Regions from separate parts of the Streptomyces sp. PL-25 genome, predicted to be linked through region 2. Evidence: riboswitches for the same ligand, from Rfam matches in the RefSeq annotation. Region 2 holds a riboswitch; the other holds the start of a gene.
What was found. Region 2 has a riboswitch for fluoride ahead of ettA (energy-dependent translational throttle protein EttA). Riboswitches for the same ligand answer to the same signal wherever they lie in the genome.
Positions count from the first base shown of each region.

Region 1: it holds a riboswitch for fluoride, as region 2 does, so the genes downstream of both, R4Z62_RS02980 (NUDIX hydrolase) here and ettA (energy-dependent translational throttle protein EttA) in region 2, are expected to answer to the same signal.

Region 1 covers NZ_CP136997.1:690,178-700,397, forward strand. Annotated here, with positions in the region: gene R4Z62_RS02960 (universal stress protein) at 1-352, shown strand, start outside; gene R4Z62_RS02965 (DUF190 domain-containing protein) at 411-761, shown strand; gene R4Z62_RS02970 (DUF211 domain-containing protein) at 806-1,090, shown strand; gene R4Z62_RS02975 (hypothetical protein) at 1,087-1,632, shown strand; fluoride riboswitch at 1,714-1,777, shown strand; gene R4Z62_RS02980 (NUDIX hydrolase) at 1,808-2,323, shown strand; gene R4Z62_RS02985 (diacylglycerol/lipid kinase family protein) at 2,348-3,319, shown strand; gene R4Z62_RS02990 (manganese efflux pump MntP) at 3,354-3,929, opposite strand; gene R4Z62_RS02995 (MutS-related protein) at 3,893-5,476, opposite strand; gene R4Z62_RS03000 (MutS-related protein) at 5,473-7,062, opposite strand; gene R4Z62_RS03005 (PP2C family protein-serine/threonine phosphatase) at 7,344-8,648, shown strand; gene dhaK (dihydroxyacetone kinase subunit DhaK) at 8,823-9,815, shown strand; gene dhaL (dihydroxyacetone kinase subunit DhaL) at 9,874-10,220, shown strand, end outside.
Region 2 covers NZ_CP136997.1:6,596,846-6,607,065, reverse strand. Annotated here, with positions in the region: gene R4Z62_RS29375 (MFS transporter) at 1-338, opposite strand, end outside; gene R4Z62_RS29370 (hypothetical protein) at 335-784, opposite strand; gene ettA (energy-dependent translational throttle protein EttA) at 808-2,475, opposite strand; fluoride riboswitch at 2,517-2,581, opposite strand; fluoride riboswitch at 2,695-2,761, shown strand; gene R4Z62_RS29360 (inorganic diphosphatase) at 2,787-3,278, shown strand; fluoride riboswitch at 3,347-3,427, shown strand; gene R4Z62_RS29355 (DUF2180 family protein) at 3,577-3,783, shown strand; gene R4Z62_RS29350 (TioE family transcriptional regulator) at 3,938-4,717, opposite strand; gene R4Z62_RS29345 (erythromycin esterase family protein) at 4,798-6,027, shown strand; gene R4Z62_RS29340 (MBL fold metallo-hydrolase) at 6,079-7,305, opposite strand; gene R4Z62_RS29335 (TetR/AcrR family transcriptional regulator) at 7,443-8,063, shown strand; gene R4Z62_RS29330 (SGNH/GDSL hydrolase family protein) at 8,149-8,934, opposite strand; gene R4Z62_RS29325 (tyrosine-protein phosphatase) at 9,184-9,981, shown strand; gene R4Z62_RS29320 (DUF6126 family protein) at 10,012-10,131, opposite strand; gene R4Z62_RS29315 (helix-turn-helix domain-containing protein) at 10,128-10,220, opposite strand, start outside.

The DNA of each region.
Region 1 (10,220 bases), 5.9 Mb from region 2:
GGTGCGCGCCGTGCTCGTACCGTCCGAGCACACCGAGACCGGCGGTGAGCGCACCCGCGACCTCGGCGCCCAGCGCGCCTGGGTGCAGGAGCGCTTCGACCGGGCGTGGCAGGCGCTGCCGCCCTTCGCCGGGCAGCTCCGACTGGACTGGGGCACCGGCACGGACATCGCCGCCGACCTCGTCGCGAGTGCCGCCGAGCACGGCTGCGACCTGATCGTCCTGGGCCGCCACGGCGCGGACAGCCATCTGCGGGCCCGGCCGCTGGGCGACGTGGTGCGGCGGGTGACCGAGCGGGCCGCCCTGCCCGTGCTCGTGGTCCCCGCCGCGGCGCCCCCCGAGGACACCGGGTGAGAACGCCCCCGCACCCGGCACTTCCGAGCAGTACATCAACCGAACGGAGCAACCGCACATGAGCAGGCACACCCGCCCCGGCCTGAAGGTCACCGTCTTCGTGGGCGAGAACGACACCGTGCACCACAAGCCCCTGGCCACCGAGATCGTGCACCGCGCGCACAAGGCCGGCATCGCCGGGGCCAGCGTCTTCCGCGGGGTCGAGGGCTACGGGGCCCACTCCCGCATCCACACCCAGCGCATCCTGTCCCTGAGCGAGGACCTGCCCATGGCGGTCGTCTTCGCCGACTCCCCGGAGAAGGTACGGGCGTTCCTGCCGGAGCTCGACGGGATCGTCTCCGAAGGGGCGGCCATCCTGGAGGAATGCGAACTGGTCCGCTTCACCCCGGACGACCGGTCCGACGCGTAGGCACACCGACAGGACACGCAGGCACTCCGACAAGGACACCGCTCATGCCGATCCGCCGACTGGTCCTCGATGTCGACATGGCCATCAGCGAGCCGAGCCTCACCCATCTGGCGCAGAAGATCGAGAACGTGCCGGGCGTCCAGGCCGTCAACATCTCCGTGACCGAGATCGACGTCGAGACCATCGGGACCGACGTCACCATCGAGGGCGACGCCCTGGACCTGACGGCCATCCAGCGGGCCATCGAGCACGCCGGTGCCGTCGTGCACAGCACCGACGAGGTGGTCGCGGGCGCCTACACACTCGACCGGACCCCCCGCAAGAGATGACCGTCTCCCTCACGAAGGCCGCCGGGGCCGTCCGGCTCCCCCTCGTCCTCGGGATCACCGACGGCCTGCTCAACGCCCTCACCCTCGCCTCCGCCTCCCTCACCGGGTCCGGCACCCCGGTCAGCTGGAGCCTGGCGGTGCGGGTCGGCTGCGCCGCGCTGGTCACCGCCGCCTTCACCGTCATGGTGGCCGACTACGCCGAACGCCGGGCCCATCTCGCGCACATCACCCGGCAGCTCAGCCTCGGCCGCGGCCGGAAGATGGCCGCCACGCACCTGGGGCGGCTCGCCCTGCTGCGGTCCTGGCGCGCCGCGCTCGTCGCCTGTGTGTCCAGCTTCGCCGGGGCCGCGCTGCCGCTCGCGCTGGGCGCGGTCCTGCCCGGCCCGCCGTGGATCGTCGTGGCACTCGCCGTCCTCGCCCTGTCCTGCCTCGGCGCCATGCTCGCCCGTCTCCTGACCGCCCGCCCCGTCCTGTGGGCGCTGGCCATGGCGGCGGGCGGCGTCGCGACCACCTGGGTCGGCATCCGGCTGCGCATCGCGTGACCGGCCGGGCCGCGCGCGGGGTCCGCCGGACCGCGCGGAGGACTTGCGGACGGACCGGGGACGTACGCCACAATAGGAGGGCATCGCCATGGCGATGGGGCTCGCCACAACCGCAGGACCTCCTGCTGATGGCCTCTACCGGTAACACCCGCACATCATCTGCGAGGAGATCGGCATGAGGATGCCCGACGATGTCCTGCTGCGCTGCTCCGCCGTCGTCTTCCGGGGCGAGTCGGTGCTGCTCGTCCACCGCACCGCCCGGGGCGCGGACGACTGGGTGCTGCCCGGCGGCACCCCCCGCGCGGGCGAGAGCATGGTGGCCTGCGCCCGCCGCGAGACCCGCGAGGAGACCGGCCTCGCGGTGGAACCGGCCCGGGTCGCGTTCGTCCTGGAGGCCGTCGACCCGGACACCGGGCGGCGGACCGTGGACCTGGTGTTCACCGCAGACGGCGCGCCCGGCCAGACGCCCTCCTCCCGTGAGGAGGGCATGACGGCCGAATTCGTGGCGTTCTCCCGGCTGCGCGCTCTCGACATGAAGCCGCCGCTGGCGGGCCATCTGCCGGGCCTCTTCCACCGGGGCGGGCGCCGGTACGCGCCCTACCTGGGCAACCTGTGGCGCCCGCGGAACGGCACGCGGGTCACCCGCGCCCTGTCGGCGCCGCCCCCGCTCCCCCCGTTCCGTTCCCGGTGACGTCCGGACGGGGCTGAGCGCGCCATGGCCGCGGAGCGGCGGGGCCGTCCGGCGCCGACGGGGCGCGCGGACCCGTCCCGCATACGGCCGCTGCCCGGCGGGGCCGGACTGCGGGTGGTGGCCAACCCGGCCGCCACCGGCGCGGAGCGCGCCCTCGCCGAGCTGCGGAGCCTGCTGCCCCGGGCCCGCCCGGTCACCGTCCGCTCCCCCGGCGGCCTGCCCGCCGCCCTGGAGGCGGCCGCCCGGTCGGCGGCCGAGGCGGGCGGGGCGCTGGGGGTGGTCGGCGGCGACGGCTCGGTCAACGCGGCGGCCCGCGCCGCGCTGCGCCACGGCCTCCCGCTCGCCGTCTTCCCCGGCGGCGCGCTCGACCACTTCGCCGCCGCGGCCGGTCTGCGCTCCGTCTCCGTGGCGGCCACCGCCGTGGAAGAGGGCCGGGGAGCGGCCGTCGACGTGGCCCTGATCGGCACGCCGGGCGCCCACCGGCCGCCCCGGGTGTTCCTGAACACCTTCGCCCTGGGCGCCTACGCCGATCTGGTCCGCTTCCGGGAACTGGTCCGCCCCCGCTGCGGACGGCGGGCCGCCACCGCGCTGGCGCTGCCCTTCGCGAGCGGCACCGCCCGGCCCTTCGCGCTGCGCCTGGACGGCACGCCACGCCGCCTCTGGCTGCTCTTCGCGGGAAACGGCGTGTACCGGCAGCACTCCCTGCACGCCCTGCCGACGCGCGAGCGGCTGTCGGACGGCCTGCTCGACGTGCGGCTGCTCGACGCGGACGCCGGGCAGCGGCACGGCCGGCTGGTCGCCCTGCTGGCCGAGGCGGTCGACGCACCGCACGCGCTCGCCCTTCCCGAACAGCACGTCGTGCCCCGGCTGCGGCTGGCCGGTCTGCGCGGCCTGACCTACGCCTACGACGGCGAGGCGGCCGCCGCCCCCGACACACTGACCCTGACGGCGGCGCCCGCCGCCCTGCTCCTGTACCGTCCGGTGCCCTCGAAGTGACCGTACGGCCGGGCGACGCGGGCCCGGAGCCGCGCTATGTCCCGGTCGCCTCGTGCACGCCGACACCGATCAGCACGGCGGCGGCGACGGCGGGCGACCAGGCGCCGACGACCCTGGCGGCCACCCCGGTCCCCAGTCTGTTGCCGAGCCAGATCATCGCGTAGCCCCAGAACGTGACGGCCGCGGCGACGCCCCACAGCGGGACCGCCGCCGAGACCGTGGCCCCGAAGCCGTTGGCGACATTGGTGAACGACAGGCCGACACCGAGCAGCAGGCCCTGGCGCGGGCCGGGGGGTGCGGACACCGGCGGTGCGGTGCGGTGGACGCGGCGGGGCCGTACGTACATCTGGTACAGGTAGAGGAGCGCCACCGACACGAGCACCCCGCACGCGACCAGGCCGGCGGCGGCCGGGGGCACCCGGCGGGAGACGAGGTCTCCGCCGTACGCGCCCAACAGAACGCTGGCCAGGCCGACCGTGTTGACGAGCGCGTTGATCCGGTGCGGGAACCTGATCCCGGCGACGCCGTAGGCGAGGCCCACCCCCCAGTTGTCGAAGTTGGCGGCCAGGCCGATCAGATCGGCCGTGACCGCGGTGCGCAGCCAGTCCATGGGCGTCCCGTTCCGCGCTCGTCGAGGAGTGCCGCGCCCACCGGAGCCGCCGGCCGCTCGCCGAAGACGCGCGCGTACAGATCGGCGCCGTGGGCGGTGGGCTCGGGCGGGCCCTCGACCAGCCGGTGGGTGCGGCGGCCGTCGGGGGTGCGCTCGGCGCGCAGGAACACGGTGCCGGCGCCGTGCGGGCGGTGTGTGTACAGGCCGTGGGACAGCTCGTACAGATGGGTGACGCACACCGCCTTCACCCCCGCCTCGGTCAGGGCGCGCAGGATCTGCCGGTTGATCTCCGCGCCCTCCCGCTCGTCGGTGGCGGCGAACGACTCGTTGAACAGGACGAGGCCGCGCGCGGTGAGGCGGTCGGCGATGCCGCTCATCCGCGCCAGCTCCTCGTCCAGTTTGCCGCTGACCATGTCCGGGTCCTCCTCCCGCCGGAAGTGGGTGAACACCTGGTCGCGCGGGTCGGCGGCAAAGGAGTCGGCGGCGGCGAACATGCCGCTCTGCGCCATGAGATGGGCCAGTCCCACGGCACGCAGGAAGGTGGACTTGCCGCCCTCGTTGGCCCCCGTGACCACCAGCAGCCGGGCCCCGTCCGCGTCCACGTCGCTGCCGACGACGGGCCCGGCGCCGCGCAGCGCGAGACACACGTCGTACAGGCCGCGGCAGGTGAGGACCGGTGTGCCCGGTGCCGCGGGATCGGGGCGGCACACCGGCGCGCCCCGGGCGGCGAGCACCGCGCGCAGGTTGAGGCAGCCCGTGCAGAAGCCCAGTTCGCGGCGGAGCGCGGTGAAGAAGGCCAGGATGTGGTCGCAGGAGCGGGCCAGCGCGTCGGCGGCGAGGTCGAGGCCACGCCCACGCAGCTCGCCGAGCGCCCTGGCCCCGGCTTCGTCGCGTTCGGGCAGGTGGTACGTGTACGCCGGGGGCCCGGAGGAGGTGAACAGGTCGCGCCAGCCGCGCTTGTGCGGCGGTTCGCGCAGCACGTACCCCGCGCCCCGGCAGCCACTGGTCGGCCGGGCGCTGACCAGGACACCGCCGCGGAAGCGCAGCCGCTCGGCGTGGCCGCGCAGCCGGGTGAGGCAGTCGTCGTCGAGTTCGGTGGCCAGCATGGCGAAGAACCGGCGGAACCCGGCGGAGCGGAACTCCCCGGCACGGGTGTCGGCCAGGTGCCGCAGCCGCTGGAGGAGTTCGAGGAACAGAGCGAGGACGTCCAGCGAGCGGGCGAGGGACGCCTCGGGGGAGCGTACGAAGCTGCCGAAGACGCGCTTCTCGCGGGCCAGGGCCTCGGTGGCCAGGGCGTACAGCTCGCGGACCGTCTCCGGTTGCCGCAGGCAGTCGGCCAGGACGTCCTGCCGGTAGCGGATCTCCTCCGGGTCGGTGAGCGGGGACATCATGACCCGGCGGGCGCATTCGTACAGGAAGGCGTCGCCGTCGGCCATCGCCGCGTACAGCGTCCCGAGGTCCAGGTCCCGCGTCAGGTCGTCCTCCTGCGGGCCGGGCGCGGTGTCCCAGGCCGGGTCGCGGTCGCGGTGCAGGAGCCGCGCCCTCACGGCCGGATCCTGGCGCGCAGGCGGTCGTGGGTGAGCCCGTGGCGTTCGGCGACGGCGACGGCGTGGGAGAGGCCGTCGGCGGGGCCGCGTCCGATGCGGAAGGTGCGCACGGCCGGGTCGGCGGGGTCGACGGCGGCGACCATGCTGACGGTGGCCTCGCCCAGCCTGGACAGTTCGTCGACGAAGGTGACGCAGACGCCGATCAGGCCGCGGTCGATGAACTGTTCGAGGGTGCGAGCGCCGAGCAGCACGGCGTCGTCGAGGGTGGTGGAGGTGAACACCTCGTTGAGGACGACGACGCCGCCCGGTGCCGCCCGCTCCAGGACGGCGTGCACGCGGAGGAGGTCGTCGTACAGCTTTCCGCCGGGGTCGTCGAGGCGCTCGCCGTGCTCGAAGTGGGTGAACAGCCCGTCGCACAGCAGGAGCCGGGCCCGCCGCGCGGGGACCGGGCAGCCGAGCGCGGCCAGGTGGTGCAGCTGTCCGAACGCACGGGCAAACGTCGTCTTGCCGCCCTGGTTCGGCCCCGACACGACGAGGAACCGCTCCGGCCCGCTCAGCCGGAAATCGTTGAGCACCGACTCGGCCCCCTCCCGGACGAGCTTGTCCGCGAGCACGAGGTCGAACATCCCCTCCGCGGCGAGCTCCCGGTCGCCCTTCGCACCCTCCAGCACCTCGGGCAGGCAGAACGGCAGCCCGGCCCGCTCCAGCGGCGCGGTGAACGCCCGGTAGGCCAGATAGAACTGGATCTCGCGCTCGAAGGCCGTGATCCCCGGGTCGAGGAAGTCCGCGTGCCGCTCGCGGAACCGCTCCAGCTCCGCGAAGACGTCCGGGTACAGCAGGGCGACCCGGTCCAGGACGGCTTCCTCGACATGGTTCATCACCTCGTCCGAGCGGAAGCGGGACCGGTGGTCCTTCGCCTCCCCCTGCCGGAACCGCTCGAAGTCGGCGAGGACCTCGGCGCCGTAGTCCCCCTGCCCCTCGTAGGCGCTCACCCTGACCCGTCCCGGGGTGATGAGCAGGCAGTAGTGGACGTCGTCCAGCTGTTCCTGAAGGCGGCGCGCGTCCCGAACGAGTGCGGTGAAGGCGGCGGAGGCGACGTAGGAACCGGCGTACGCGGCGATCGCTCCCAGGGCCGGGGAGCGCGGTGCGGCGCGGGCCAGGTCCCTGGCGAGCCCCGCGCACGCCGCGGTGTAGGCGTGCACCGCCTCCAGCGACCAGTCCGCCGCCTGGTAGCGGTGGCGCATCGCGCCGGCGCGCCGGAGCCGGTCCCGCACCTCGCGCATCCGCTCGCCGAAGCCGTCGAGCCGGTCGGCGAGAGCGGGCAGCTCCGCCAGGTCCCGGAAGACGGCCTGCCGGTGGCCGACCGTACGGAGGTCCCCCGGCCGCGCCCGGAAGAACGGCGCGAGACCGTAGGCGGGACGGCACAGTTCGAGCGCGTCGACGAGCTGGTCCAGGTTCAGGTCGCGGAAGCAGTCCGGCTCGGGCGGCGACATGCCGGCCCGGTCGGCGCCGTCGGGGAACAGCACGCTCGGTACGCGCGGGGCGCCCGGGTCGGCCCGGTCGGGAGCGGCGCGGTCGGCGGCCATGGTCCTGCCTTCCTCCGGTGCGCGGGCGCACGCGGGTCGGACGACAGGAACCATCGGCCTGGTCGGCGGTTCGGCCTCCGGCGCACCGGGGGCCACGGCGGGATCCACCACCGCTCGGCGCGCGGACCGCGCCGGGGACAACGTCTGCTTCCCACTGTTTCCCGCTGTGCGCGCGGCAAACCCCGACGTCGGCCGTGTCCGCCGCCGGGTTCGTTCCTCACGGACCGTTCAGACCTGCCTACGGAACGCTATACATTCGGACGGGTGCCGAGAGGAGCGCGATGAAACGGGATCCACGGCAGCCTGGGGCGCCGCACACGGAGCACGAGCCGGACGCGGGGGCGGCCCGGCTGCGGCTGCTGGCCGAGGCGAGCCGGGCGCTGGCCTCGGGCCTGGACGCGGAGGAGGCGCTGCGCCGACTGGCCCGGCTGGTCGTGCCGCATCTGGCGGACGCCTGTGTGGTCGACGTGGCCGAGGGCGAGCGGCTGCGGCGGCTCGCGATCACGGACCGGGAGCCCGAGCGGTCGCTGCGGGTGCTGCCCGGCGGGCTGCTGCCCGGTCCGGACGACTCGTCCGCCGCGCTGGCGAAGGTGCTGCGCGGCGCGGGGCCGGTCGTCGTCTCCGGCGTCGGGCTGCCCGACCCCGCAGACCCGCTCCAGTCCGCCCAGTGGGCCCTGTACCGCATGCTGGACGCCGGGACCGCGCTGATCGTGCCCATGCTGGTGCGCCGCCAGGTCCTCGGCGCGCTCACGTTCGTGCGGCGCGCGCCGGGTGCCGTGTTCGACGAGCAGGAGCAGGCGCTGGCGGCGGATCTGGGGCACCGGGCGGGGCTGGCGCTGGACAACGCCCGGCTGTACGCGCTCCAGCAGTACACCGCCGAACAGCTCCAGCTCTCCCTGCTGCCCGACCTGACCGGTCTGGCCCACCTCCAGCTCGCCGCCCGCTACGTGGCCGCCCGCGAGCGCGCCGAGGTGGGCGGCGACTGGTACGACGCCTTCCCGCTCCCCGACGGCTCGGCGGTGCTCGCCATCGGCGACGTCGTCGGCCACGACCTGGCCGCCGCCGTCCGCATGGGCCAGCTGCGCAACATGCTCCGCGCCCTCGCCTACGACAGCGGCGACGACCCGGCCGGGGTGATGAGCCGCCTGGACCGCGTCATGCAGGGCCTGACCGGCATCGAACTCGTCACCGCCGTCATCGCCCGCCTCGAAACACCCACCACCGACGCCACCGCGCCGTGGCGACTCCACTGGACCAACGCCGGTCATCCGCCGCCGCTGCTGGCCCGGCCCGACGGGCGTACCGTCCTGCTGGAGGAGGCGAGCGCCCCGGTCCTCGGCGTGGACCCGGCCCTCGCCCGGACCACCGCGACCTGCGAACTGCCCTCCGGGTCCACCGTGCTCCTCTACACGGACGGCCTGATCGAACGGCCCGGCGAGGACATCGGACGCGGACTGACCCGGCTGCGCCAGCACGCCACCGCACTGGCCCGCGAGCCCCTGCCGGTCTTCCTCGACGAACTGCTCACCCGGATGAGCGACCGGCAGCAGGACGACGTGGCGGCGCTGGCGCTGCGGGTGCCCTGAGCGCCGGTCCCGGCCCGCCCACCGGCAACGCACCGTGCCGGGGCACCCGTTTGCCCCATTCACTGCCCCATTCACCTGTGCGGTCGCCACACGTGACCTTCGCTCGCGCAAGGCCGATACTGCCGGTAGGAGTGCTTCGGCCCACCACGCCCGCCAGATCACCGGGAGATGTTCATGAGGATGTTGATCAACGTAGCCGAGACCGTCGTCGCGGACGCGCTGCGCGGTATGGCGGCCGCCCATCCCGAGCTGACGGTCGATGTGGACAACCGGGTGATCGTACGGCGGGACGCCCCCGTGGCCGGGAAGGTCGCGCTGGTGTCCGGCGGCGGATCGGGGCACGAGCCGCTGCACGGCGGGTTCGTGGGTCCCGGCATGCTGTCGGCGGCCTGTCCCGGAGAGGTCTTCACCTCGCCGGTGCCCGACCAGATGGTGCGGGCGGCGGCGGCCGTGGACAGCGGCGCCGGTGTGCTGTTCGTCGTGAAGAACTACACCGGCGACGTGCTCAACTTCGACATGGCCGCCGAACTCGCCGAGGACGAGGGCATCCGGATCGCGAAGGTGCTGGTCGACGACGATGTGGCGGTGACCGACAGCCTCTTCACCGCGGGCCGGCGCGGCACCGGCGCCACCCTGTTCGTGGAGAAGATCGCGGGCGCGGCGGCCGACGAGGGCCAGCCGCTGGAGCGGGTCGAGGCCGTCGCCCGGCAGGTGGACGACAACTCCCGCAGCTTCGGTGTCGCGCTGAGCGCCGTCACCACCCCGGCCAAGGGCAGCCCCACCTTCGACCTGCCCGACGGGGAACTGGAGCTGGGCATCGGCATCCACGGCGAGCCGGGGCGGGAGCGGCGGCCGATGATGACCTCGCGCGAGATCGCGGACTTCGCGGTGAACGCGATCCTGGAGGACATGAACCCGCGCAACCCCGTGCTGCTGCTGGTCAACGGGATGGGCGCGACCCCGCTGCTGGAGCTGTACGGGTTCAACGCCGAGGTGCACCGGGCGCTCGCCGAGCGCGGGGTGGCCGTCGCCCGCACACTGGTCGGCAACTACGTCACCTCCCTCGACATGGCGGGCGCCTCGGTCACCCTGTGCCAGATCGACGAGGAACTGCTGCGGTTGTGGGACGCTCCCGTGAACACGCCGGGCCTGCGCTGGGGCCTGTGACCCGCGCCGGCACGCCGACCGTATCCGCCACGCGTATCCACCACGCAAGGGAGTTCCAGTGCTCGACGCCGATTTCTTCCGCCGCTGGATGACGGCGACCGCCGCGTCCGTCGACCGTGAGGCCCAGCGGCTCACCGACCTCGACTCGGCCATCGGGGACGCCGACCACGGCAGCAACCTCCAGCGCGGGTTCACGGCCGTCCGCCAGGAGCTGGAGCAGGAGCGGCCCGGCACTCCGGGCGAGGTGCTGGCCCTCGCCGGGAAGCAGCTCATCTCGAAGGTCGGCGGCGCGTCGGGGCCGCTGTACGGGACCCTGCTGCGCCGTACCGGCAAGGCGCTGGGCGACGCCCCCGAGGTGACGGAGGCCCAGCTCGCCGAGGCGCTGCGGTCCGGGGTCGACGGGGT
Region 2 (10,220 bases):
GCGATCAGCACGGCGGCCACCGGCCACTGCCCGGCCAGGGCGAGCAGCGGCACCGCGACCATCTGCACCAGGTAGCCGGCGGCGGTGATCGGCCAGTACCGTCCGGTGCGGTCGGCGGCGTGGCCGGACACGAACCGCAATGCGTAGCCGAGGAGTTCGCCGGTGCCCGCGATCACGGAGACGGCGAGGGCACCGGCGCCGAGCGAGCCGAGGAACGGTCCGGTGACGCCGCGCGCGCCCTCGTGGGCCATGTCGGAGAACAGGCTCACCACGCCGATGAGCAGCACGAAGCGCAGCGCGGTGCCGCCCGCCGGGCCCTGGCGACCGGTGCGGCTCACCGCTTCGGGTCCGCCGGTGGCTCCGGGGAGCCGTGCGCGAGCCCGCGGCCCGTGCTCCGGCCGGAGCCGTCCGCGCCGCCGTCCGGCGGAAGGCCGCAGGGGACGTCGGTGACGCGGCGGCGGCGCAGGCCCGCGTGGCGGGCCAGGGCGCGGGCGGCGCCGTGCAGGGTGCGGTAGGCGCCGATCTCGTGCGCGGTGCCCGCGGGGACGGCGACCCAGCGGGCGCGGCGGCCGTCGCGGTGGTGGCGGGCGCGGCCGAGCGGCCGTCCGCCGATCGCGACGACCTGGATGACGAAGTGGCCGGGGAAGAGCGGGGTGCAGGCCAGGCCGCCGGTCCGGGCGAGCCGGCCGAGGGCCTGTTCCTCGCGCAGGTGCCACTCGGCGTTGACGACGGTGACGCGGGCCGTGCGCAGGGCCGCCACCGCCGCCCGGTCGAGTTCTGTCATGGCGCGGTGCTCCTGTCGGGCGGTCAGCCGCGGACCAGCCGCCGGTGCGTGACCGGGTGCGGGCGGGCGGCCTCCTCGCCGAGCCGCTGCCGCTTGCCGGCCTCGTAGTCGGCGAAGTTGCCCTCGAACCAGAACCAGTGGGCGCCGCCCTCCCAGGCGAGCACATGGGTGGCGACGCGGTCCAGGAACCACCGGTCGTGCGCGCTGATCACGGCGCAGCCGGGGAAGGCGAGCAGCGCGTGTTCCAGCGAGGCCAGGGTCTCCACGTCGAGGTCGTTGGTCGGCTCGTCCAGCAGCAGCAGGTTGCCGCCCTGCTGGAGGGTGAGCGCCAGGTTGAGCCGGTTGCGCTCGCCGCCGGACATCAGGCCGACGGGCTTCTGCTGGTCGGCGCCCTTGAAGCCGAAGGTGGCGACATAGGCGCGCGAGGGCAGTTCCACACCGCCGACGCGCAGGTGCTCCCGGCCGCCGGAGACCGCCTCCCACACGCTGGCGGCCGGGTCGAGCCCGGCGCGGTCCTGGTCGGCGTAGGAGACGCGGACCGTGCCGCCCAGGCGCAGGGTCCCGCTGTCGGGCCGCTCCTCGCCGACGATCATCCTGAAGAGCGTCGTCTTGCCCACGCCGTTGGGGCCGATCACGCCGACGAGGCCGCCGCGCGGCAGCGAGAAGGACAGGTCCTCCATCAGCAGCCGGCCGCCGTGGCCCTTGGTGAGGTGGTCGGCCTCCAGGACGAGGCTGCCCAGACGCGGGCCCGGCGGGATCCGGATCTCCTCGAAGTCCGGTTCGCGGCGGCGCGCGGCCTCGCTCGCCAGTTCCTCGTAGCGCTGCACGCGTGCCTTGGAGGCGGCCTGCCGGCCCTTGGCGCCCGCGCGCACCCAGGCCAGTTCCTCGGCGAGCCGCTTCTGCCGCTTGGCGTCCTTGCGGCCCTCCACCTGGAGGCGGGCGGCCTTGGTCTCCAGGTAGGTGGAGTAGTTCCCCTCGTAGGGGTGGACGCGGCCGCGGTCGATCTCCAGGATCCGGCGGGCGACGTTGTCCAGGAAGTACCGGTCGTGGGTGACCGCGACGACCGTGCCGGGATAGTCGGCCAGGTGCTGTTCCAGCCAGGCCACGGACTCGGCGTCCAGGTGGTTGGTCGGCTCGTCCAGGAGCAGCAGGTCCGGCTGGGACAGCAGCAGCCGGCACAGCGCGACCCGGCGGCGCTCGCCGCCCGACAGTCCGCGGACCGGGGTGCCGGGCGGCGGGCAGCGCAGGGCGTCCATGGCCTGCTCCAGCCGGGAGTCGAGGTCCCAGGCGCCCGCGTGGTCCAGGGCCTCCTGGAGCGCGCCGAGTTCGTCCAGGAGGTCCTGTGCCTCCGGTTCTCCGGCCCGGCCGAGGCGCGCGGTGACCTCCTCGTAGCGGCGCAGCATGTCCCGGACGTCCGCGACGCCCTCCTCGACGTTGTCCCGGACGGTGGCCGCGTCGTCGAGCCGGGGTTCCTGCTCCAGGATGCCGACGCGGGTGTCCGGGGCCGGGGCCGCCTGCCCGCGCGCGGGCCGTTCGAGTCCCGCCATGATCCGCAGGAGGGTGGACTTGCCCATGCCGTTGGGGCCGACCACGCCGATCTTGGCGCCGGGCCGGAAGGAGAGGGTGACGTCGTCCAGGACGGCCTTGTCGCCGTGGACCATCCGCACGTTGCGCATCGTGTACGCGTACATCCGCGATGCCTCCGTAACCGGGCCGCCGGGGCGGGCGGCCGTCGTTCACAGAGGCCATCAGCACGGGAATGTGCGGTCAAGGGCGAGCCTCATCGCCCGTCTCCGTCCATGGTGCCCACAGCGGGCGCCCGCGCGCCAGCCCGAGCCAGCCCGCCCCGGCGGCCTGGGGCATCAGGTGGACATGGCAGGCATATCCGGCATTCGGGCCGGGGAGAATGAACGTGCCGGGGCGATGGGGCTCGCCCTTGACCGCACGCACCGCCGTGCTGATGGCCTCTACGCGGACCGCCGTACCACGGGAGGAGCCTGCGATGGAGATCATGGTCATGGTGGCGGCGACGGTCGGATCGCCGTTCGCACCGCACGACGGATCGGACGGACACGATCTGGCCGCCGCGGGCTCGACCCGCGTGACCGGCTACCCGGTCGGCGCCGGACGGATCGACGGCACCCTCACCGAGGACGGCGAGCCGACCGCCGTCCTGCTGCTGATGGAGGAACCGGCGCTGCCGGGCCGGACCGTGCGGGCCCGGCCGGTCGCGCTGGTGCACGCGCTCAGGGACGGCCGTCCGTGCCCGGAGCTGATGTGCGTACCGGCGCACGACGCCAACTTCGCCGCCCTCACCGGCGTACGGGCGCTGCGTGCCTGGCACGCGGACGAGGGCACCCTCGCCACCGTGCTGCACCGGCTCGACCCGGCGCACCACTGGCGGGTCGAGGAGTGCGAAGACCCCCCGGCCGCCGAGGAGTTCCTGACCCAGGCCCGGCAGGCGTACGCGCGTCTCACGGGCTGTCTGGAATAGGCCCGCGCCGCGGGACCGGGACACCGATGGCGGCGGCGGCCTTGACCGGCGCCGCCCGGACCGGTTCACTCGGACTCGGCGATGGATCCCGCCTGGGCCGTTCCCCGGTCCGAACCGCCCTCCTCCGGGCTGATGGTTCCTGACCGACGTCAGGACGCATGCCCTCGGGAGGTACGCACGTGGACGCCTCGCCGTCGTCCGTGGCCGCTCACGGACCCACTCCCCCGCACCGCCCCCGCCCGGCCTGCCCGCCGTGTGCGCGGCCCCCGTCCGGCCCCGGCCGGGACGGAGCGGCGCGATGATCTGCTTCGACTGCCAGGAACTCGACGTCACGACGGTCGCCGTCGCCGTCTGCCGTACGTGCGGCGCGGGCATCTGCCGCAGCCACGGGCGGCCCACCCCGCAGACGCTGCACGACCTGACCGGGGCCGGTCTGGCCACCAAGCCGCGTGCCGCGCGGCGGATGGTGTGCCGCACCTGCCTCGCCGCGGAACGCAGCGGGTGACCGGTCTCCCCGGCACCCGTCCCGACCGCCCTTCAGCGCGGGTCCCTCCGAGGCGCACACCCGCGCGCCCCGGTCGCGAGAAGGGCACCGGTGAGGGGTGCGCCGTGTCCCGGCCAGCGCACCCCTCACCCCAGCCGCGCGACAGCGGCGCCCTTCAGCCGCGCTCGCGCAGATACGCGTCCAGTTCGGCGGCCCCGGCCAGCAGCGCGCGCCCGCGGGCGCTGAGGCGGTCCCGCCAGTCGCGCAGGGTGGCCTCCAGCGGCTCGGGGCCGCCCGCCGTGCGGACCCGTTCGATCAACGGGCCGATCCGCTCCAGCGGATGGCCGCCGCGCCTGAGCTGGTGCACCAGCCGGGCGTCGCGCACGGCGGCCTCGTCGTACACCCGGTAGCCGGTGCGCGGATCGCGGCGCGGGCGGACCAGCCCGGCGCGCTCCCACTTGCGCAGGGTCGCGGGGCGGATGCCGAGCTGCCCGGCCAGCGGTCCGATGAAGCCGCCCGAGGACCCGCCCGAGGACCGGGCCGGCGGACCGGGGGCGGGCGTCCGGCCGGGCCGGGGCACCGCGCCGGAACCGCGCGCTGCGGGCGATTGGAGGCCCTGGAGGGCCAGTTCGACCGACTCAAGGGTCCGCCGGTCCTCCAGGAGCTGGGCGTGGCTCTCGTCGATCAGGCGCAGTGCCTCCTCCACCGCGCCCTCGCCGACCGCCCGCATCACCGCGACCGCCGTGCGGTGGCCGTGGCCGGGCACCAGGGCGAGGAACGCGCGCAGGGCGCGCGCGTGCAGCGGGGTGTAGGCGCGGTAGCCGTGCTCGGTACGGGCGGCGGCCGGGAGGATGCCGGCCTCCTCGTAGTTCCTGACCGCCTGGGTGGACACCCCGTGCGCGCGGGCCACGTCGACCGGCCTGAGCCGTCGGGTGCTTTGAGGGTCGGACTCCATGATCCTGCCGTTTTCCGGGGCTTTCGAAGGGAGAGGTCGAAAAAAGTGTCCACCGAGGGTTCAACGATAGCGTTGAAGGCATGGCTACCGGTATCAGGAACACCGCCCATGCCGTGGACGCCGCCGCCGTGCTGCGGCTGCTCCCGTCCCGGCCCCGGATCCTCGCCCTGGGCGAGCCCACTCACGGCGAGGACGCGCTCCTCGCACCGCGCGACGCGCTGTTCCGGCAACTCGTCGAGGAAGAGGGGTACCGCACCATCGCGATCGAGAGCGACTGCCTGCGGGGCCTGGCCGTGGACGACTACGTCACCTGGGGCAGGGGCTCCCTGGACGAGGTGATGGAGCGCGGCTTCAGTCACGAGTGGTTCAACGTGTCGGCGCCCAACCGTGAACTGATGCGCTGGATGCGGGAGTTCAACGAGGGGCGACCGCTGTCCGAGCGGGTGCGCTTCGCCGGGATCGACGGCCCGCTGGAGATGACCGGCGCCGAGAGCCCCCGGCACGCCCTGACCGCGCTGCACGCCTTTCTCGCCGCCCGGGTGGACGCCGGTCTGCTTCCGTGCGCCGCGCCGGAGCTGGACCGGCTGCTCGGCGCCGACGGCCGCTGGAGCGAACCGGCCGCGATGCGGGACCCGGCCCGGTCGGTGGGGCGCTCGGCCGAGGCCGCGCGGCTCCGGCTGATCGCCGACGACCTGGTGACGCTGCTCGACACCCAGACACCGCAGCTCATGGAGGCGGCCGCGCCACCGGAGCTGGAACGGGCGCGCCTGTACGGGCGTACCGCCGCCGGGCTGCTGCGCTACCACTCCCGGACGGCCGACACCTCACCGGCCCGGATGACCTGGCTGGTGGCCCTGCGGGACCGGATGATGGCGGCCAACCTGCTGGCCCTCGCCGAACGCGGCCCGGTCCTGGTCCACGCCCACAACGGCCATCTCCAGCGGGCGCAGAGCACCATCCGCATGGACGGCACTCCTGTGCGGTGGTGGAGCGCGGGCGCGCTGGTGGGCGCCCGCCTGGGCGAGCGGTACGCGTTCCTGGCCACCGCCCTCGGCACGCTCCGCCACCGGGGCGTGGACGTCCCGCCGCCGGACACCCTCGAAGGGATCCTGTACGCCCTCCCGGGAGCCGACGGTCCCCGTGTCGTCGACGCGCGCGGCCTGGCGGCCGCCCTCGCGGGCGGCACCCCGCCCGTCCCCCGGCAGTCGCCGTACCACGGCTACGCCCCGCTCGACCCGGCGCACCTGGCCCGGACCGACGGGATCGTGTTCGTGAAGGACGTCCCGGAGGCCGGGCGGGCACACACCTGACAGCAGGGCGCGGCGGAGGCCGCGAGGGTGCGGCGGGTGGCCGGCCCTCGTTCAGTCCTCGGCCAGCAGGTCGAGGCCGCGGGCGGTCCTCAGGCCCAGTTCGGGCGCCGGCCACCTGCGGGCGCGAGCGGACTGGGACACGTCGCGCCACCACGGGAGCGCGGGCAGCTCACCGGCCGGTTCGAAGGGGCGGCCCGGGATGGGCAGGGCCAGTGCCTGGCCGACCGCGTCCGCCGCGGCCAGCGCCCACTCCGCCGGTTCCGACCAGGGGTGCAGGGCGAGGTTGAACGTCCCCCAGTGGATGGGCAGCATGACGCCCTCGGCCCGGCCCTGTTGCAGATCGAGGTGGCTCTGCACGCCCTGGGTGGGGTTCATGTGGATGTCCGGCCAGGCGCCCGGCAGCGGCCCGGCGTCCGGCTGGCCCTCGGGCCAGAAGTCGGAGTACGCGCCGAGCTGGATCATCGTGGCGTCGAAGGGACCGTGGTCGGCGCCGATGTCCCGGAAGCCGTCGAAGTAGCCGGTGTCGCCGCTGTGGTAGACGCGGTGCTCGTCACCGGCGACGACCCAGGAGGCCCACAGGGTGTGCTGGGTGTTGCGCAGGCCGCGGCCGCAGAAGTGCCGGGCGGGGGTGGCGGTCAGGGTCAGTCCGCCGACCTTGGTCGCCTCGTGCCAGTCCAGTTCGCGCAGCCGGTCGGCGGCGACGCCCCAGTGTTCGAGGTGGGCGCCGACGCCGAGCGGCACCGCGAAGAGGGTGTCCGTGGCGGCCAGCGCCTTGATGGTGGGCAGGTCCAGGTGGTCGTAGTGGTCGTGGGAGATGACGACCACGTCGACCGGGCCGAGCGCGGCCAGCGGCAGGGGCACGGGGTGCAGCCTGCGGGGGCCCGCGAAGGGGAACGGCGAACAGCGCTCGCCCCACACCGGGTCGAAGAGCACCCGGTGCCCGTCGATCTCCACGAGCACGCTGGAGTGCCCCAGCCAGGTCAGGCGCAGACCGCTGGCCGCGGGGCGGGCCAGGTCCGCGAAGGTGGTGGCGTGCACCGGGATGTTGCCCCGGGGCGAGCGCCGGACCCGCTCGTCCTTGTCGAAGTAGTGCTTGGCGAAGTCCAGCATCGAGCCCGAGGGCCGGATGCTCGCCGGGCCTCCCGGGTTCTGGAAGACGCCGTCCTTGAAATGCGGGGAGCGGCGGATCCGCGCCATGCGCGCACCGCCGGGGTCCACGCCGAAGGCCTCGGGCCGCAGGGCGTTCAGCCCGGGAATCGAGGGACGGAAGCCGGCCACGTTACCTCCAGGTGGGGTCGCTCAGGTGGTCCATTATGAAGGGGCCGCCGCGCCGTTCCCGGGCCGCCCCGCGCCGCCCCCGACGGGCGCCTGGCACAGATCTTGTCTGAGAGGCAAGACCCATTAGGGTGACTCGCGTGGCGAGAGTGCGGTTGAGCGTGGCGGAGCGGCGCGAGGAGTTGCTGCGGGCCGCCATCGGGCAGATCGAGGCGCGTGGTGTGGCGGCGGTGCGGATCGCCGACGTGGCCGCGGTCCTCGGGGTGAGCAACGCGCTGGTGCTCTACCACTTCTCGACCAAGGAGAACCTGCTGGCCGCCGCGTTCGCGCGCGCCGCCGAGGACGACCTGGCGCGGCTGCGCGCGCTGCTCGGACGGCGTACGACGGCGGTGCGCAGGCTGCGGGCGGCGGTGCGCTGGTACGCGCCGACGGGCAGCGCCAAGGGCTGGCGGCTGTGGATCGAGGGCTGGGCCGCCGCGGTGCGCGAGCCCGCGCTGCGGGAGGTCACCCGGGACCTGGACCGGCGCTGGAAGGCGGCGCTCACGGCGGTCGTGGCCGAGGGGGTGGCGGCGGGCGAGTTCCGCTGCCCCGACCCGGCCGGTACCGCCCTGCGGCTGACGGCCTATCTGGACGGTCTCGCCGTACAGCTGACCTGCTACGGGGGCACGCTGTCCCGGACCCGGGCGCTGGAATGGGTCGACGAGGCCCTGGCCCGCGAACTGGGCCTGGACCGGGAGGCGTTGACCATCGCGGCCCGGTGAGCGCGCCCGATGCCCTGCCGGACTCCGGCGGGTGCGCGGGGCCGGTGGCCGGGGCCCGCGCGCGGCGGGTCCCGGTCAGCGCGCCTCAGGCCACCGACGCGATCCGCGTCCTGATGTCGTCCGGGGACAGCGTGCCCTTGGCCGTCACCGCGTCCCCCGAGGACTCGCCCCGCAGACGGCGGCCGATCCACGGGACCAGGTACTCGCGGGCCCAGTGGACGTCGTCGCGGCGGACCTCCAGCGTGCCGCGCGGCGGCAGCGGAGGCCAGGGCTGGTCCGGGTCGGCCGGTACGTCGACGCCGAGGACCTGCCCGGCGCGCAGCGCGACGCGGGTGTGCCCCTCGGGCGAGAGGTGCAGCCGGTCGTGGTCCCAGGCCCGCCGGTCCTGGACGGTCCTGAGCGACCACAGGTCGAGCACGGGGCAGCCGTAGCGGTCGGCGACGGCGCGCACATGCCCGTTGTATGTGGCGATCTTGCCGCGCAGGTGTTTGAGCAGGGGTACGCCGCGGGTGTCGAAGCCGGTGGTGACCAGGACGGTGCCGGCCGCCCCGGTGAGCCGGGCGACCGCCTTCTCGAACCGTTCGGCCACGTCGTCCGGGTCGGTGCCGGGCCGGATGATGTCGTTGCCGCCCGCGCAGAAGGAGATCAGGTCGGGGGCGAGTGAGGCCGCCCGCGGCACCTGGTCCGCCACGATCTGGTCGAGCAGTTTCCCGCGCACGGCGAGGTTGGTGTACCGGAAGTCGCCCTCGGGTCGCCGGTCGGCGAGCAGCACGGCGAGCCGGTCGGCCCAGCCGACGAACGCTCCGTCGGGTCCAAGGTCTCCGACGCCCTCGGTGAAGCTGTCCCCCACCGCCACGTACGACCCGATCACTGATCTGCTGTCACTCTTCGAATCGTCTGCCACGTCGGCCCATGATTCACCTTCCGATGTGACTTACGCGACCGTAGGCAGGGGTTGACGGTCGGTGAGAAAGGCCACTTCGACATCATCGCCGAGCCGGGAATACGCCCGCCGTACGAGGCGGTACGACGGCGCTGCCGCCCCGGGCGGGCATGTCGTATCGTCGGGACCGCGCCCGCCGACGAGCCGCGAAGGCGGGCCGGACAGGGAGGAGCCCCCGTGACGCAGCAGGTGCCGTCGACCGAGCCGGAGCTGACCGGAGTCCGCAACTTCCGCGACGTGGGCGGGCTGCCGACCGTGGACGGGCGGCGGGTGCGGCACGGGGTGCTGTTCCGCAGCGGCCACCTGGCGCACGCCACCGAGCAGGACACCGCCTTCCTCGCCTCGCTGGGCCTGCACACCGTCTTCGACTTCCGCAACGCGGCCGACCAGAAGCTCGAAGGGCCGGACGTCGCGCTGCCCGGGGTGCGCAATGTGAACCTGCCGCTGAGCGACCCCGCCGACGGCGCCGAGTTCTGGAAGATGGTCCGCGACGGCGACCTCGACCAGCTGCGGGCGATCCTGGACGGCGGCAAGGGCGCGGACCGGATGATCGCCTCGTACCGCACGATGGTCACGGAGCGCACCGCCGAGCACTCCCAGGTGCTGCACGCGCTCGCCGAGGACAGCGTCCCGGCCCTGATGCACTGCGCGGCGGGCAAGGACCGCGCCGGTCTTTCGATAGCCGTGACGCTGCTGGCGCTGGGCGTGGAGCGGGACGCGATCGTCGCGGACTACCTGGAGTCCAACGCCCTGCACCGCCGCTACAAGGTGCGCCGCAGCGGCACCTCGCCCGCGGCCCGCTCCCCCGAGGTGATGGAGCTGCTGAGCCCGCTGTTCGACGCGCGGGCGGAGTATCTGACCGCGGCCCTGGAGACCGCCGAGGAGACCTGGGGCGGGGTCGACGCCTATCTGGAGCGGGGGCTCAGGCTCGCGCCGCCGGTCAGGGAGCGGCTGCGCGAGCGTCTGCTGGACTGAGCCCCGGGCCCGCCGCGTGCGGCGCCCGCCTCACTTGGCGCCGATCTCGAACAACAGCCAGATGAACGCGGCGAAGAGGTGTCCGACGGCGATGTAGATGATCAGCCGGACCCACAGGGCGCGCGGGAACTTCTCCTCCATGTCGCTCATGGCATCTCTCCGGTGTGGGGGCCCAGGCACAGCGCGGCCGTGGGACTCTGCAGCAGGGTGTGGACGAAGAGCAGGTCGAGCCCGTCGGG